Regions from separate parts of the Vogesella sp. LIG4 genome, predicted to be linked through region 1. Evidence: predicted binding sites of a transcription regulator. Region 1 holds the regulator's gene; each other region holds the start of a gene.

Region 1 (4,280 bases):
CCGGCGGCTGGCCGAATTTCCTGCGCCACAGCGCGCGCGCGGTGGCCAGGTCGTCCTGCTCGGTCAGCGCCTCGCGGATGGTGTCGCGGTCAATGCCGCGCTCGCGCATTTCCATGGCGATGCGGCGGCTGCCGTACTTGCTGGCGCGGCTGGCTGCAAACTGCTCGGCAAAGCGGCTGTCCGACTGCCAGTGGCGTGCGGCCAACTCGTCGAGCAGGGCGTCCAGCTCTTCTGCCGATTCGGCAAAAGGCGCGAGCCGCCGCTTCAGCTCCAGCCGCGAATACTCGCGGCGGGACAGAAGATCGACGGCTCGCGCCCTGAGGCTTTTACCGCTGCCGGTCATCAGGCGTCGAAGGTGTCGTCAACCAGTTCGTCTTCATCCGGCTGGCCTTCGGTAATCTGCACGTTCACGCCTACCGATTCGCGGACCTTGCGTTCGATCTCGCGGGCGATTTCCGGGTTGTCCTTCAGCCACAGGCGGGTGTTGTCCTTGCCCTGGCCGATCTTCTGGCCGTTGTAGCTGTACCAGGCGCCGGATTTCTCGATCAGCTCGTGCTCCACGCCCAGTTCGACGATCTCGCCTTCACGGCTGATGCCCTCTCCGTACAGGATGTCGAAGTTGGCCTGCTTGAACGGCGGGGAAACCTTGTTCTTCACCACTTTGACGCGGGTCTCGTTGCCGATGATCTCCTCGCCCTTCTTGATGCCGCCGATGCGGCGGATGTCCATGCGCACCGAGGCGTAGAACTTCAGCGCGTTACCGCCGGTGGTGGTTTCCGGGCTGCCGAACATCACGCCGATCTTCATGCGGATCTGGTTGATGAAGATCACCAGGGTGTTGGTGCGCTTGATGTTGCCGGTGAGCTTGCGCAGTGCCTGGCTCATCAGGCGGGCGTGCAGGCCGACGTGGTTGTCGCCCATTTCGCCTTCGATTTCCGCCTTCGGCACCAGTGCGGCTACCGAGTCCACCACGATCACGTCCACACCGCCGGAGCGTACCAGCATGTCGGCGATTTCCAGCGCCTGTTCACCGGTATCCGGCTGCGAGATCAGCAGCTGTTCCACCGAAACGCCCAGTTTCTGCGCGTATTGCGGGTCCAGCGCGTTTTCCGCGTCGATGTAGGCGCAGGTGCCGCCCAGTTTCTGTGCCTCGGCTACTACCTGCAGACACAGCGTGGTCTTGCCGGAGGATTCCGGGCCGTAGATTTCCACTACACGGCCACGCGGCAGGCCGCCGACGCCCAGTGCCAGGTCCAGGCCGAGCGAACCGGTGCTGATCACCTGCAGGTTCTCGGTGATCTGGTTGTCGCTCATGCGCATGATCGAGCCTTTGCCAAACTGCTTTTCGATCTGTGCCAGCGCTGCGGCCAGGGCTTTGCTCTTGTCTTCGGCTGCCATGCTTACTCCATTCGTTCAAAACGGCATATCGGGAAGGTTTTTTTGATTATGTACGTTTTCATTCGGCGTGCCAAATAAAAACGCAATCAACGATGTATGCGCGCCACACCCGGTGGCGGCAGACAGGGAACCAGGCGGCGGATTATCGCACAAATCATCATGCGGCCAAGCCGGTGTCGCCCCTGGCTGGCCGGGATGGCGGGGGCTTTTGAGATGGGCGGCAGCTGTGACAGAATGCGATCATGCTGAACGAACGCACGCAACATCTGCTCAAGGTACTGGTCGAGCGCTATATCGCCGACGGGCAACCGGTGGCATCCAAGACCCTGGCCGCGGTTTCCGGGCTGGAGCTGTCGTCGGCATCCATCCGCAACATGCTGGCCGAGCTGGAAGACATGGGCCTGATCGCCTCGCCGCACACCTCGGCCGGGCGCATTCCCACGCCGCGAGGTTACCGGCTGTTTGTCGACCGGCTGCTCACCGTGCAGCAGCTGGCACCGCCGACGCTGGCCGAGCTCAAGAGCGGCATCCAGCCGGACAGCCCGCAGCGCGTGGTGCAGGCTGCCTCGCAGATGCTGTCGGAACTGACCCAGTTCGCCGGGGTGGTGATGACGCCGCAGCGCGCCGATGCCGCCTTTCGCCAGGTGGAGTTCCTGCGCCTGTCCGAGCGCCGCATCCTGCTGATCCTGGTGACGCTGGATGGCGACGTGCAGAACCACCTGTTTCATACCGGCCGCGATTACACGCCGGGCGAACTGGTGGAGGCGGCCAACTTCCTCAACCAGCATTACGCCGGCCAGCAGCTGGACAGCGTGGCCAGCCGCGTGGAAACCGAGCTGCGCCAGCTGCAGGGCAATATTTCCGAGCTGATGGCGGCGGCGATCCAGTTCGGCCGCCAGGCGCTGCCGGGCGGCGATGACATCGTGATCCGCGGCGAGGGCCGCCTGCTGGCGGTCAGCGACTTTTCCAGCGACCTGTCGCGCCTGCGCGAGCTGTTCGACACCTTCCAGCGCAAGACCGAGCTGCTGCAGCTGCTGGAGCAGAGCCGGCGCGCCTCCGGCGTGAGCCTGTTCATCGGCGAGGAGTCCGGCGTAGTGCCGCTGGACGACTGCAGCGTGGTCACCGCCCCATACCGGCTCAATGGTCAGGTGGTGGGCACGCTGGGCGTAGTGGGGCCGACGCGCATGGATTACGAGCGCGTGATTCCCATCGTCGATATCACCGCGCGCCTGGTGTCCAGCGTACTGAATTTCAATGATCAGCCGTAAGAGTCTGAGATCGTAAACAGGCTCCAAGCGCCGGCTCACGATTGCCCGCCAATGCGCGGCAATGTGAGCGGGCGGCAGGCCCGAGCGGCTTGCGGCCAACCTAACAGGAGTCTTTCCATGCGTGCCTTGCGCCGTTTGGCCCTGGCGGCCATGCTGGCCTCCGTTTCCGCCGCCCAGGCGGACGTGGGGCTGCTGATGCGCCCCGATGTACAGCGCTTTATCGATGAACAGGTGGCCAGTGGCGAGGTGAGTCGTGCCGAGCTGGAGACGGTGTTCGCCAATGTCGACGCCAAGCCCAATGTGATCACCATCATGGACAAGCCGTCCACCGCGCGGCCGTGGTACCAGTTCCGCCCCAATTTCTATAACGAGAAGCTGCTGCAGGAAGGCGTGGCCTTCTGGCAGAAGAACGAGGCAACGCTGCAGCGCGCGCAGCAGCAGTTCGGCGTGGCGCCGGAGATGATCGTGGCCATCCTGGGCATCGAAACCCGCTACGGCCGCGTTACCGGCAGCTTCCGCCTGGCCGATGTGCTGAGCACGCTGGCCTTCGATTACCCGCGCCGCGCCGAATTCTTCCGCGGTGAGCTGGCCGAGTTCTTCCGCCTGGCGCACAGCGAGAACGTCAACGCGCTGAGTCTGAAAGGCAGCTACGCCGGCGCCATCGGCATGCCGCAGTTCATGCCGTCCAGCTTCCGCAAATGGGCAGTGGATTTCGATGGCGACGGCCATCGCGACATCTGGAACAACCCGGCCGATGCCATTGGCAGCGTGGGCAACTATTTCCAGCAGCATGGCTGGCTGGTGGGGGACGACGTGGTGGTGCCGGTCGACGTGACGCCGGGCGCGGCCATCGACGAGCTGGTGGCCGACAAGTTCAACCTGCACTACACCGTGGCTGAGCTGAAGGCCAAGGGCATCGTGCCGCGCGCGCCGGTGCGTGACGAGGCGCTGGCGGTGCTGGTGCCGCTGGAGGTGGCGCCGGGCGACACGCGCTACTGGCTGGGCCTTAACAATTTCTACACCATCACCCGCTACAACAAGAGCACTCTGTACGCGATGGTGGCGCAAGAGCTGGCGCAGGAGATCCGCAACCGCTACCTGGCGGTGCGCTACGCCCCGGTGCCGGCCGTGGCCAACCAGGACGCCTCCGCCCCGGCAGTCAACTGATAAGGGGGCGCGACTGGCGTAGCAGCCGGTGTCGGCCCTGGTTTAAAAACTGCTAGAATTGTCAGCTATGACTTATCAAGTTCTCGCCCGCAAGTGGCGCCCCAAGCGCTTTGCCGACCTGGTCGGCCAGGAGCACGTGGTACGCGCGCTGTCCAACGCGCTGCGTGAGTCGCGCCTGCACCATGCCTACCTGCTCACCGGTACCCGCGGCGTGGGCAAGACCACCATCGCCCGCATCCTGGCCAAGAGTCTGAACTGCGAAACCGGCACCGGCGCCGAGCCCTGCGGCGAGTGCCAGGCCTGCCGCCAGATCGACAGCGGCCGCTATGTCGACCTGCTGGAGATCGACGCCGCTTCCAACACCGGCATCGACAATATCCGCGAGGTGCTGGAGAACGCGCAGTACGCGCCGACCATGGGCCGCTTCAAGGTGTACATCATCGACGA
Region 2 (4,280 bases), 1.7 Mb from region 1:
CTTGCCGCTTTCCCGTACTCGCACGGTCCATCCATGACTTTCACCCTGCGTCGCCAGTCGCTGGCGGCCCTGATGCTGGCGGCCATTGCCTCGCTGCCTTTCCTGTCGCGCTTTCACTACCTGCCGCTGCCGCAGTGGTGGGGCGAGATCACGGTAGTCTTCCTGGCGGCGCTGGCCTGCTGGTGCATGCCGCGGCAGGCCGCGGCCGAGCTGCCGCGCAGCGCGTTGTGGATGCTGCTGCTGGCAGCGGTGTGGGCGCTGCAGCCCTTGCTGCAGCCGCTGCTGTTCCCTGGGCTCAACCATGCTACCGCGCTGGCCTTCGTTGCGCTGGCGGTGCTGGCCTGGGCCACGGCGCAATGGCGCGCAGCGGAAGGCAGCGACGCGGTGATCGCGTTGCTGTGCAAATCGCTGCTGCTGGGGGCGTTGGCGCAATCGCTGATTGGCCTGGCGCAGCTCACCGGCCTGGCGCAGCTGCTGGGCGGCGTGCTGTTCTATGACAGTTCGCACCCGACCACCAATATTTTTGGCCATATCGGCCAGCGCAACCAGTACGCACATTATCTGACCTGGGGCGTGGTAGCAGCCTGCTGGCTGGCCGCCAGTGGCCAATGGTCGCGTCGCTGGCTGGCGGCGGCAGTATTGTGGTTGTCGCTGTCCATCGCCTTTGCCGGCTCGCGTACCGTGCTGCTGTACACCGTGGCGCTGGCGGTGCTGGCGCCGTGGTGGCACTGGCGCGTGCGTAGCGGGGAGTCGCGCCGCATGTGGTGGCTGCTGTGGCTGGCGGTGGTTGCCATCATTGCCATGCAGTTTGCACTGCCCTTGGCCGAACGGCTGCTGGCACCGCTGATGCATGGCCAGACCATTGCCAGTGGTGTGGAACGCTTGAGCAGCAACGCCGACAGCATGGGCGCGCGCCGCGTGGCGGAATGGGGCAAGGCCTGGCTGGTGTTCAAGGCGCATCCCGGCTTTGGGGTGGGCTGGAACCAGTACGCGGCGGAAAGCGTGCGCCTGCAGATGCTGCCGCAGTTTTCCAACTCCGGCGTAAACAGCGGCCTGTTCACCAACGCCCACAACCTGGTGTTCCAGTTGCTGGCCGAGATGGGGCTGCTGGGGACGCTGGCGGTGCTACTGGGCTTTGCCTGGGCGGTGTGGCCGTATTTCAGCCGCCGCGTGGATGCTGCGCAGCTGGTACCGGTGGCGGTGATGTCGGTTACGCTGATCCACAGCATGCTGGAGTATCCGCTGTGGTATCTGTACTTCCCGGCGGTGGTGGTCATCATGGCGACCCTGGTGCCGGCCCCCGGCCGTGCCGCGCCACTGCCATGGCTTCTGCTGGCGCGTGCCGGCGCACTGCTGCTGCTGGTGCTGGCCAGCTATGGCAGCTGGCGTTACGAGGAAATGCAGGGGCTGTACTACCCCACGGCGCTCAAGAAGCAGCAGCGACTGGAGGAGATCATCCGAACCGAGCCGATGTTCGCCGCCCATGCGCTGGGCCTGCTGGATGACGTGATGACGCCGTCGCGCGCCACGCTGAAGGACTACCGCAAGTGGGTGGACCTGATGGCGCTGTATCGGCCGTATCCGGACGTGCTGCTGCGCAAGGCGCAGATGGAGGCATTGGCGGGCGAGCAGGCCAAGGCGGCGCAGACCATGCGCTACGCGCTGGCGTCGTTCCCGACCTATGCGTCGCAGTTCCTGGATGAGCTGGATGACGACGAGCCGGCCTGGAGCGGTCTGATCGACATCGCCCAGCAGGTGGATGACAAGCAGCACGGCAAGGCTGCCAGCGAGTAAGTTGGCCGCATGATATAAAAACAAAAAGCCACCGCAAGGTGGCTTTTTCACGCCTACATCATGCAGCTCAGGCGTCGATCACCACGCCGGCGGCCAGTGCGGTTTTCATCTTGCCCAGTGCCTTGGCTTCGATCTGGCGGATGCGCTCGGCGGAAACACCGAATTCTGCGGCCAACTCGTGCAGGGTGGAGCCGCCATCGTCGGCCAGCCAGCGCGCCTCGATGATGCGGCGGCTGCGGGCGTCCAGCGTGGACAGCGCCTGCTCCAGGCCTTCGCTCTGCAGCATGTCGATGGAGCGGCGTTCCAGCGCGCGGGTTGGCTCGTCGTGCGAGTCGGCCAGCCAGTCGATGGGGGCAAAGCCCTCGTCGTCGCCATCATCGGCCATCAGTGCGATGTCCTGGCCGCTCATGCGGGTTTCCATTTCACGCACTTCTTCCGGCTTCACGCCCAGCTCCTGCGCGATATCGTGCGCTTCCTGCTCGCTGAGTGCGGACAGGCTCTGGCGCATGCTGCGCAGGTTGAAGAACAGTTTGCGCTGCGGCTTGGTGGTGGCAATGCGCACCAGGCGCCAGTTGCGCAGGATGAATTCGTGAATCTCGGCCTTGATCCAGTGCACGGCGAAGGAGAACAGACGCACGCCGCGAGTGGGTTCGAAGCGTTTCACCGCCTTCATCAGGCCGATATTGCCTTCCTGGATCAGGTCGGCCTGTTGCAGGCCATAGCCGGAGTAACCGCGGGCGATGGACACCACCACGCGCAGGTGCGACAGCACCAAACGCTTGGCTGCTTCCAGATCGTCGTGCTGTTGATGACGCGTGGCAAGCTCCAACTCTTCTTCCTGGGTCAGCATCGGAATGCTGTTAACGGTGTGGATGTATTGCTCCAGGCTGCCGTTGGAAGAGAGTACAGGCAAGGCGATTGCAGTCATAAATGGCTTGTCCTCAAGAAATGCTGAACTGATGTTAGCACTCGTCTTATGAGAGTGCCAGCAAGGGGCCAGTTCCCAATCGATGATATTTTTTTATCCGGTCCATAGTCCTGGACCAGGATCAAGTAGTTGCCAGGCGGGCTGCGTGTTGCACCGCACTTAGTGCGGGCGCACCTTGCGCAGGTGGTGATCCGCTGCCAGGCGTGCGCCCAGCAGGCACAGCAGCACGCTGCAGCCGAACAGTACGCCAAGCTCCGGCAGGGCCAGCCCTGCCAGGTGGATGTTTTCACCGTACAGGCCGGCGAATTCATTGATTGCCGGCGCAGCCTGGTGCACGAACAGGGTGGACAGGCCCCAGCAGCACAGCGTGCTGAGCGCGCCTACCCAGAAGGCGTGGTACAGAAAGGGGCGGCGGATGAAGCTGTCGGTAGCGCCGATCAGCTTGGCCACTTCGATTTCCTCCTGTCGTGCCAGGATCTGCATGCGGATGGTGTTGTGGGTGATCAGCACCAGCGCCACGCCAAAGCTGGCGGCCAGGAACCAGGCAAGCTTGACGGCGATGTCCAGCAGGCCGTGCAGGCGGCGCGCCCAGGCGGCATCAAACTGCGATTGTTCCACCATCGGCAGGCCGGACAGCTCCTTTTGCAGCATGTCCAGTTCGTCCGGCGTTACCGCCGGCTTGGGGGTAACGACAAAAGCGTCCGGCAGCGGGTTGCCTTCCAGCCCCTGGCTCACACCGGAGAGGCCGCTGCGCTGTTCCAGGTCGCGCAGCGCCTGGTCGCGGCCAATGAAGCGGAAGCTGGCCACCTTGGGGTGGGATGTCAGGCTGGACTGCACGGCGGCGATGTCGGCCTGTTCGGCGGAAAGCTCCATGAACAGCGTGATCTGCGGCGCCGCGGTGAGTTTGCCCACCCAGTGCTGCACGCTGCCGGCGGTAAGGTACAGGCTGACCGGCAGCGACATCGCCACCGCCAGCATCAACAGATTGAGCAGGCTGCCCAGCGGCTGGCGCAACATCTTGCGTAGCGCCTGGCTGGCATCCTGCCAGTGCAGGTAGAAGAAGTGCTTCATGAGGCGAATTGTCCTTCCCGCAGGCGGATGATGCGGCGGCCATAGTCTTCCATCAGGGTTTCGTCGTGCGCCGAAATCAGCACGGAGACGCCTACCTGGTGGAAGGATTTGAACAGTTCCATGATGTCCAGCGCGTAGGCGCGATCCAGGTTGGCCGAGGGTTCGTCGGCCAGCAGGATGCTGGGGCGGTGCACCACGGCACGGGCGATGCACAGGCGCTGCTGCTCGCCGCCGGACAGGCGCACCGGCATCATTTTTTCCTTGCCGGCGAGGCCTACCTTGTCCAGCGCGGCGCGCACGCGGCGGGCTGCGTCGCGGCGGTCGAAGCCGATGATGTCCAGCGGCAGCATCACGTTGTCGAACACATTGCGGTCGAACAGGATCTTGTGGTCCTGGAACACGATGCCGATATGCTGGCGCACATAAGGCAGCTGGCTGGCTCGCAGCCGGCTCAGGTTCTGGTTGTTCACCAGCACGTTGCCGCTGC
Region 3 (4,280 bases), 1.9 Mb from region 1:
TGCGGCAAGGCTTACTGCCATGGTGGTCGAAGTATCGCCATGGACCAGAACAATATGCGGTCGCCATTGTGTTAAAACACCCTTCATACCTTGTAGGACACAATTGGTTATATCGGTTAGATCCTGGCCCGGTTGCATGATATTTAAATCAAAGTCTGGCCGAATCTGAAATAGCTCTAAAGCTTGATCGAGCATTTGGCGATGTTGTGCAGTTACACAAACTTTAATTTCAAAGCGTGGGTCTTTTTTTAGAGTGCGGATCAGTGGGGCCATTTTAATGGCTTCAGGTCGTGTGCCAAAAGCAATGAGTATTTTTTTGAGCATGCCTATTCCATTTTATGCCGTGAGGTTGGATATTTATTTCTTGTCTGCGAAATTTTCCGTTTTCCGTGACAAATTCTCTTGGTAATGGACTGATTCGAATCAGTGACATTGGGGCCGGTCAAGAGAGGCAATGTCCCTGTTCCTGTTTCGACGAGCGTAGTGTGGTATCAATTGTCATATTGCTGGGGGCTCATAAATAAAATTTAAGAGTAACCGATAGGATTCTGACATTGCCAACGCCATGCATCTTCACACATTTCTTGGAGAGTTCTCTGTGCGTACCAACCTAGTATTTCATATGCCCCAGAGGGATCTGCCCATGCCGCTGCGACGTCGCCGGGACGACGGGGTACAATTTCATACGGTACTGTTTTGCCACTTACTGCTTCAAAGGTCTTTACCACGTCGAGTACCGAATAGCCTTTGCCAGTTCCTAGGTTGACAGTAATTATCCCTCCTTTGTCTTGCAAAGCTTGCAGGGCCTTGAGGTGACCCTCTGCCAAGTCAACTACGTGGATGTAGTCCCTTATGCCTGTTCCATCAGGTGTAGTATAGTCGGCGCCGAACACATTGAGACTTGCCTGCCTGCCAATGGCAACCTGACTGATAAAAGGCAGTAGATTGTTTGGAGTGCTATTGGGATCCTCCCCAATCATTCCACTTACATGTGCACCTACTGGGTTGAAATAGCGCAGTATTGCGATATTCCATTCGGGACTAGCGTGGGCAAGGTCACGCAGTATATCTTCAACCATTAACTTGCTGCGGCCGTACGGGTTGGTTGCAGATAAGGGAAAGTCTTCGCGTATGGGGACACTTGCAGGCTCGCCGTATACGGTAGCGCTGGATGAAAACACTAGGTTCTTTACGCCATGTTGTTGCATTGTCTGCAGCAACATGAGTGTGGCAGCAACATTGTTATTGTAATAGGCGAGTGGCTGTTCTACAGACTCACCAACTGCCTTGAGTCCTGCAAAATGGATGACTGCCTTGATCGGGGATTGAAATACCAGATCCAGTAGTTGCGGGTTGAGCAGATCACCCTCCATGAGGTGTACTTGGCGTCCGGTAATCAGCTCTACCCGCCTTAGCGCTTCCGGTGTGCTGTTCGAGAAGTTGTCCAACACTAGTACATCGTAGCCGGCCTCCAGTAGTTGTACACATGTGTGAGTACCAATGTAGCCTGCACCGCCTGTTACAAGGATCATGATTTCTCTCCACGTGCCGTTTGTGTTTCAAGCCTTTCTACTTTCTTTGGTGTGGCGTGACTAAGGTGAGCATGTGAGCGATGTGGTATGAGGTGGAACTGTGGTGGTAGAGAGGTGGGCTTCATGGCGCGAAATTTCTTCGATGGAGAATACACGGCTGGCAAGAGCTCATTATGCCATACGCCGTAGCATGTCTGGAGGAGGGAGGTAAGTTGTAGAGTGCCCCTTGAAAGCCGGTGTCCCCTCCCATATGATTAGCACTCGCAAGCAGGGAGTGCTAATCGATGCATCCCTGCCCACCCACAAGCTAGATCATCGTTTACATAGCTACTGATTCATCAGGAGAGATCAATGGCAATCCGCCCTCTGCACGACCGTGTTGTTATCAAGCGCCTTGAAGCTGAAGAGAAGACTGCTTCCGGCATCGTTCTGCCGGGCGCTGCTGCCGAGAAGCCGGACATGGGCGAAGTTGTGGCCGTGGGCCACGGCAAGATCCTGGAAAACGGCGAGCGCCGTGCCCTGGAGCTGAAGGTAGGCGACAAGGTGCTGTTCGGCAAGTACTCCGGCCAGACCGTAAAGGTTGACGGCGAGGAGCTGCTGGTAATGCGTGAAGAAGACGTAATGGGCATCGTCGAGTAATCCGACCCATTACAACCGTTTAATACAGATTCTGGAGATTAATGAGAATGGCTGCTAAAGACGTACGCTTTGGTGATTCCGCCCGCGCCAAGATGGTAGTGGGTGTCAACATTCTGGCTGATGCCGTTAAAGTGACTCTGGGCCCGAAAGGCCGCAACGTGGTACTGGATCGCTCCTTCGGCGCACCGACCATCACCAAGGATGGTGTTTCCGTTGCCAAGGAAATTGAACTGAAGGACAAGTTCGAGAACATGGGCGCGCAGATGGTGAAGGAAGTGGCTTCCAAGACTTCCGACGTGGCCGGTGACGGTACCACCACCGCTACCGTGCTGGCTCAGGCCATCGTGCACGAAGGCATGAAGTTCGTTACCGCCGGCATGAACCCGATGGATCTGAAGCGCGGCATCGACAAGGCCGTGGTTGCCCTGGTGGGCGAGATCGCCAAGATCGCCAAGCCGTGCGCTACCACCAAGGAAATCGCCCAGGTTGGCTCCATCTCCGCCAACTCCGATTCCGATATCGGTGAAATCATCGCCAACGCCATGGAAAAAGTGGGCAAGGAAGGCGTGATCACCGTTGAAGATGGCAAGAGCCTGCACAACGAGCTGGACGTAGTGGAAGGCATGCAGTTCGACCGCGGCTACCTGTCCCCGTACTTCATCAACAACCCGGAAAAGCAGATTGCCGCACTGGACAATCCGTTCATCCTGCTGTTCGACAAGAAGATCTCCAACATCCGCGACCTGCTGCCGGTACTGGAGCAAGTGGCCAAGTCCGGTCGTCCGCTGCTGATCATCGCCGAAGATGTTGAAGGCGAAGCGCTGGCTACCCTGGTGGTGAACACCATCCGCGGCATCCTGAAGGTTGTTGCTGTCAAGGCTCCGGGCTTTGGCGATCGTCGCAAGGCCATGCTGCAGGATATCGCTGTGCTGACCGGCGGTACCGTTATCGCTGAAGAAGTTGGCCTGACCCTGGAAAAAGTTACCCTGGAAATGCTGGGCCAAGCCAAGCGCGTTGAAGTGGGCAAGGAAAACTCCACCATCATCGACGGCGCCGGCGACGTTGCTGCCATCCAGGCTCGCGTGACCGAAGTGCGTCAGCAGATCGAAGCCGCTACTTCCGACTACGACCGTGAAAAACTGCAAGAGCGCGTAGCCAAGCTGGCTGGCGGCGTTGCCGTGATCAAGGTTGGCGCTGCCACCGAAGTGGAAATGAAAGAGAAGAAGGCTCGCGTTGAAGACGCGCTGCACGCTACCCGCGCTGCCGTTGAAGAAGGCGTGGTACCTGGCGGTGGCGTTGCCCTGCTGCGCGCTCGCGCTGCCGTTGATGCTGTTGAAACCATCAACGCCGACCAGGCTGCCGGTGTGAAGATCGTCCTGAAGGCGATCGAAGCGCCGCTGCGCCAGATCGTGCAGAACGCCGGCGACGAGCCGTCCGTGGTGGTGAACAAGGTGCTGGAAGGCAAAGGTAACTTCGGTTACAACGCTGCCAGCGGCGAATACGGCGACATGATCGAAATGGGCGTGCTGGATCCGGCCAAGGTAACCCGCTCCGCGCTGCAGCACGCTGCATCCGTAGCCGGCCTGATGCTGACCACCGACTGCATGATCGCCGAGCTGCCGGAAGACAAGCCGGCCGCGGCCATGCCGGACATGGGCGGCATGGGTGGCATGGGCGGCATGATGTAATCTGCCTGCTCCCTCACCGAGCAAAAAACCCCGCAGCTTGCTGCGGGGTTTTTCTTTGCGGCCAACCTTTTGCAGGGTTGGCCGCATTGTTGTGGTGGCTCTGGCACAATGGGTGCAAGATGATTCAAGGAGAGCGAGCTATGGAATTGCAGCAGCTGGTAGCTATTCTTAACCAGAAGCTGGAGCCCTGGCGCTTCAAGGACTACGCCCCCAACGGGCTGCAGGTGGAAGGGCGCAGCCAGGTGCGTCACGTGGTGGCCGGGGTGACTGCTTCGCAGGCTTTGCTGGATGAGGCGGTACGCTTGAAGGCGGACGCCATCCTGGTGCATCACGGCTATTTCTGGAAAAGTGAGTCGGCGGCGATTACCGGCATCAAGCGGCAGCGTATCGCCACGCTGTTGCAAAGTGACATCAGCTTGCT

What was found. The regulator HrcA, encoded in region 1, represses chaperone genes, less so after heat shock. The targets are predictions, from matches to a motif close to ATTAGCACTCGNNNNNNNCGAGTGCTAAT.
Region 2: the regulator HrcA is predicted to act here: its motif matches at 2,756-2,784, upstream of rpoH (RNA polymerase sigma factor RpoH).
Region 3: the regulator HrcA is predicted to act here: its motif matches at 1,786-1,814, upstream of groES (co-chaperone GroES).

Annotation. Positions count from the first base shown of each region.
Region 1 is NZ_LT607802.1:2,523,534-2,527,813, forward strand. Features, by position in the region: gene recX (recombination regulator RecX) at 1-343, opposite strand, end outside; gene recA (recombinase RecA) at 343-1,398, opposite strand; gene hrcA (heat-inducible transcriptional repressor HrcA) at 1,641-2,666, shown strand; gene mltB (lytic murein transglycosylase B) at 2,784-3,833, shown strand; gene dnaX (DNA polymerase III subunit gamma/tau) at 3,901-4,280, shown strand, end outside.
Region 2 is NZ_LT607802.1:796,828-801,107, reverse strand. Features, by position in the region: gene PSELUDRAFT_RS03820 (PglL family O-oligosaccharyltransferase) at 34-1,794, shown strand; gene rpoH (RNA polymerase sigma factor RpoH) at 1,862-2,722, opposite strand; gene ftsX (permease-like cell division protein FtsX) at 2,882-3,793, opposite strand; gene ftsE (cell division ATP-binding protein FtsE) at 3,790-4,280, opposite strand, start outside.
Region 3 is NZ_LT607802.1:659,268-663,547, reverse strand. Features, by position in the region: gene wecB (non-hydrolyzing UDP-N-acetylglucosamine 2-epimerase) at 1-324, opposite strand, end outside; gene galE (UDP-glucose 4-epimerase GalE) at 528-1,535, opposite strand; gene groES (co-chaperone GroES) at 1,884-2,171, shown strand; gene groL (chaperonin GroEL) at 2,219-3,859, shown strand; gene PSELUDRAFT_RS03055 (Nif3-like dinuclear metal center hexameric protein) at 4,000-4,280, shown strand, end outside.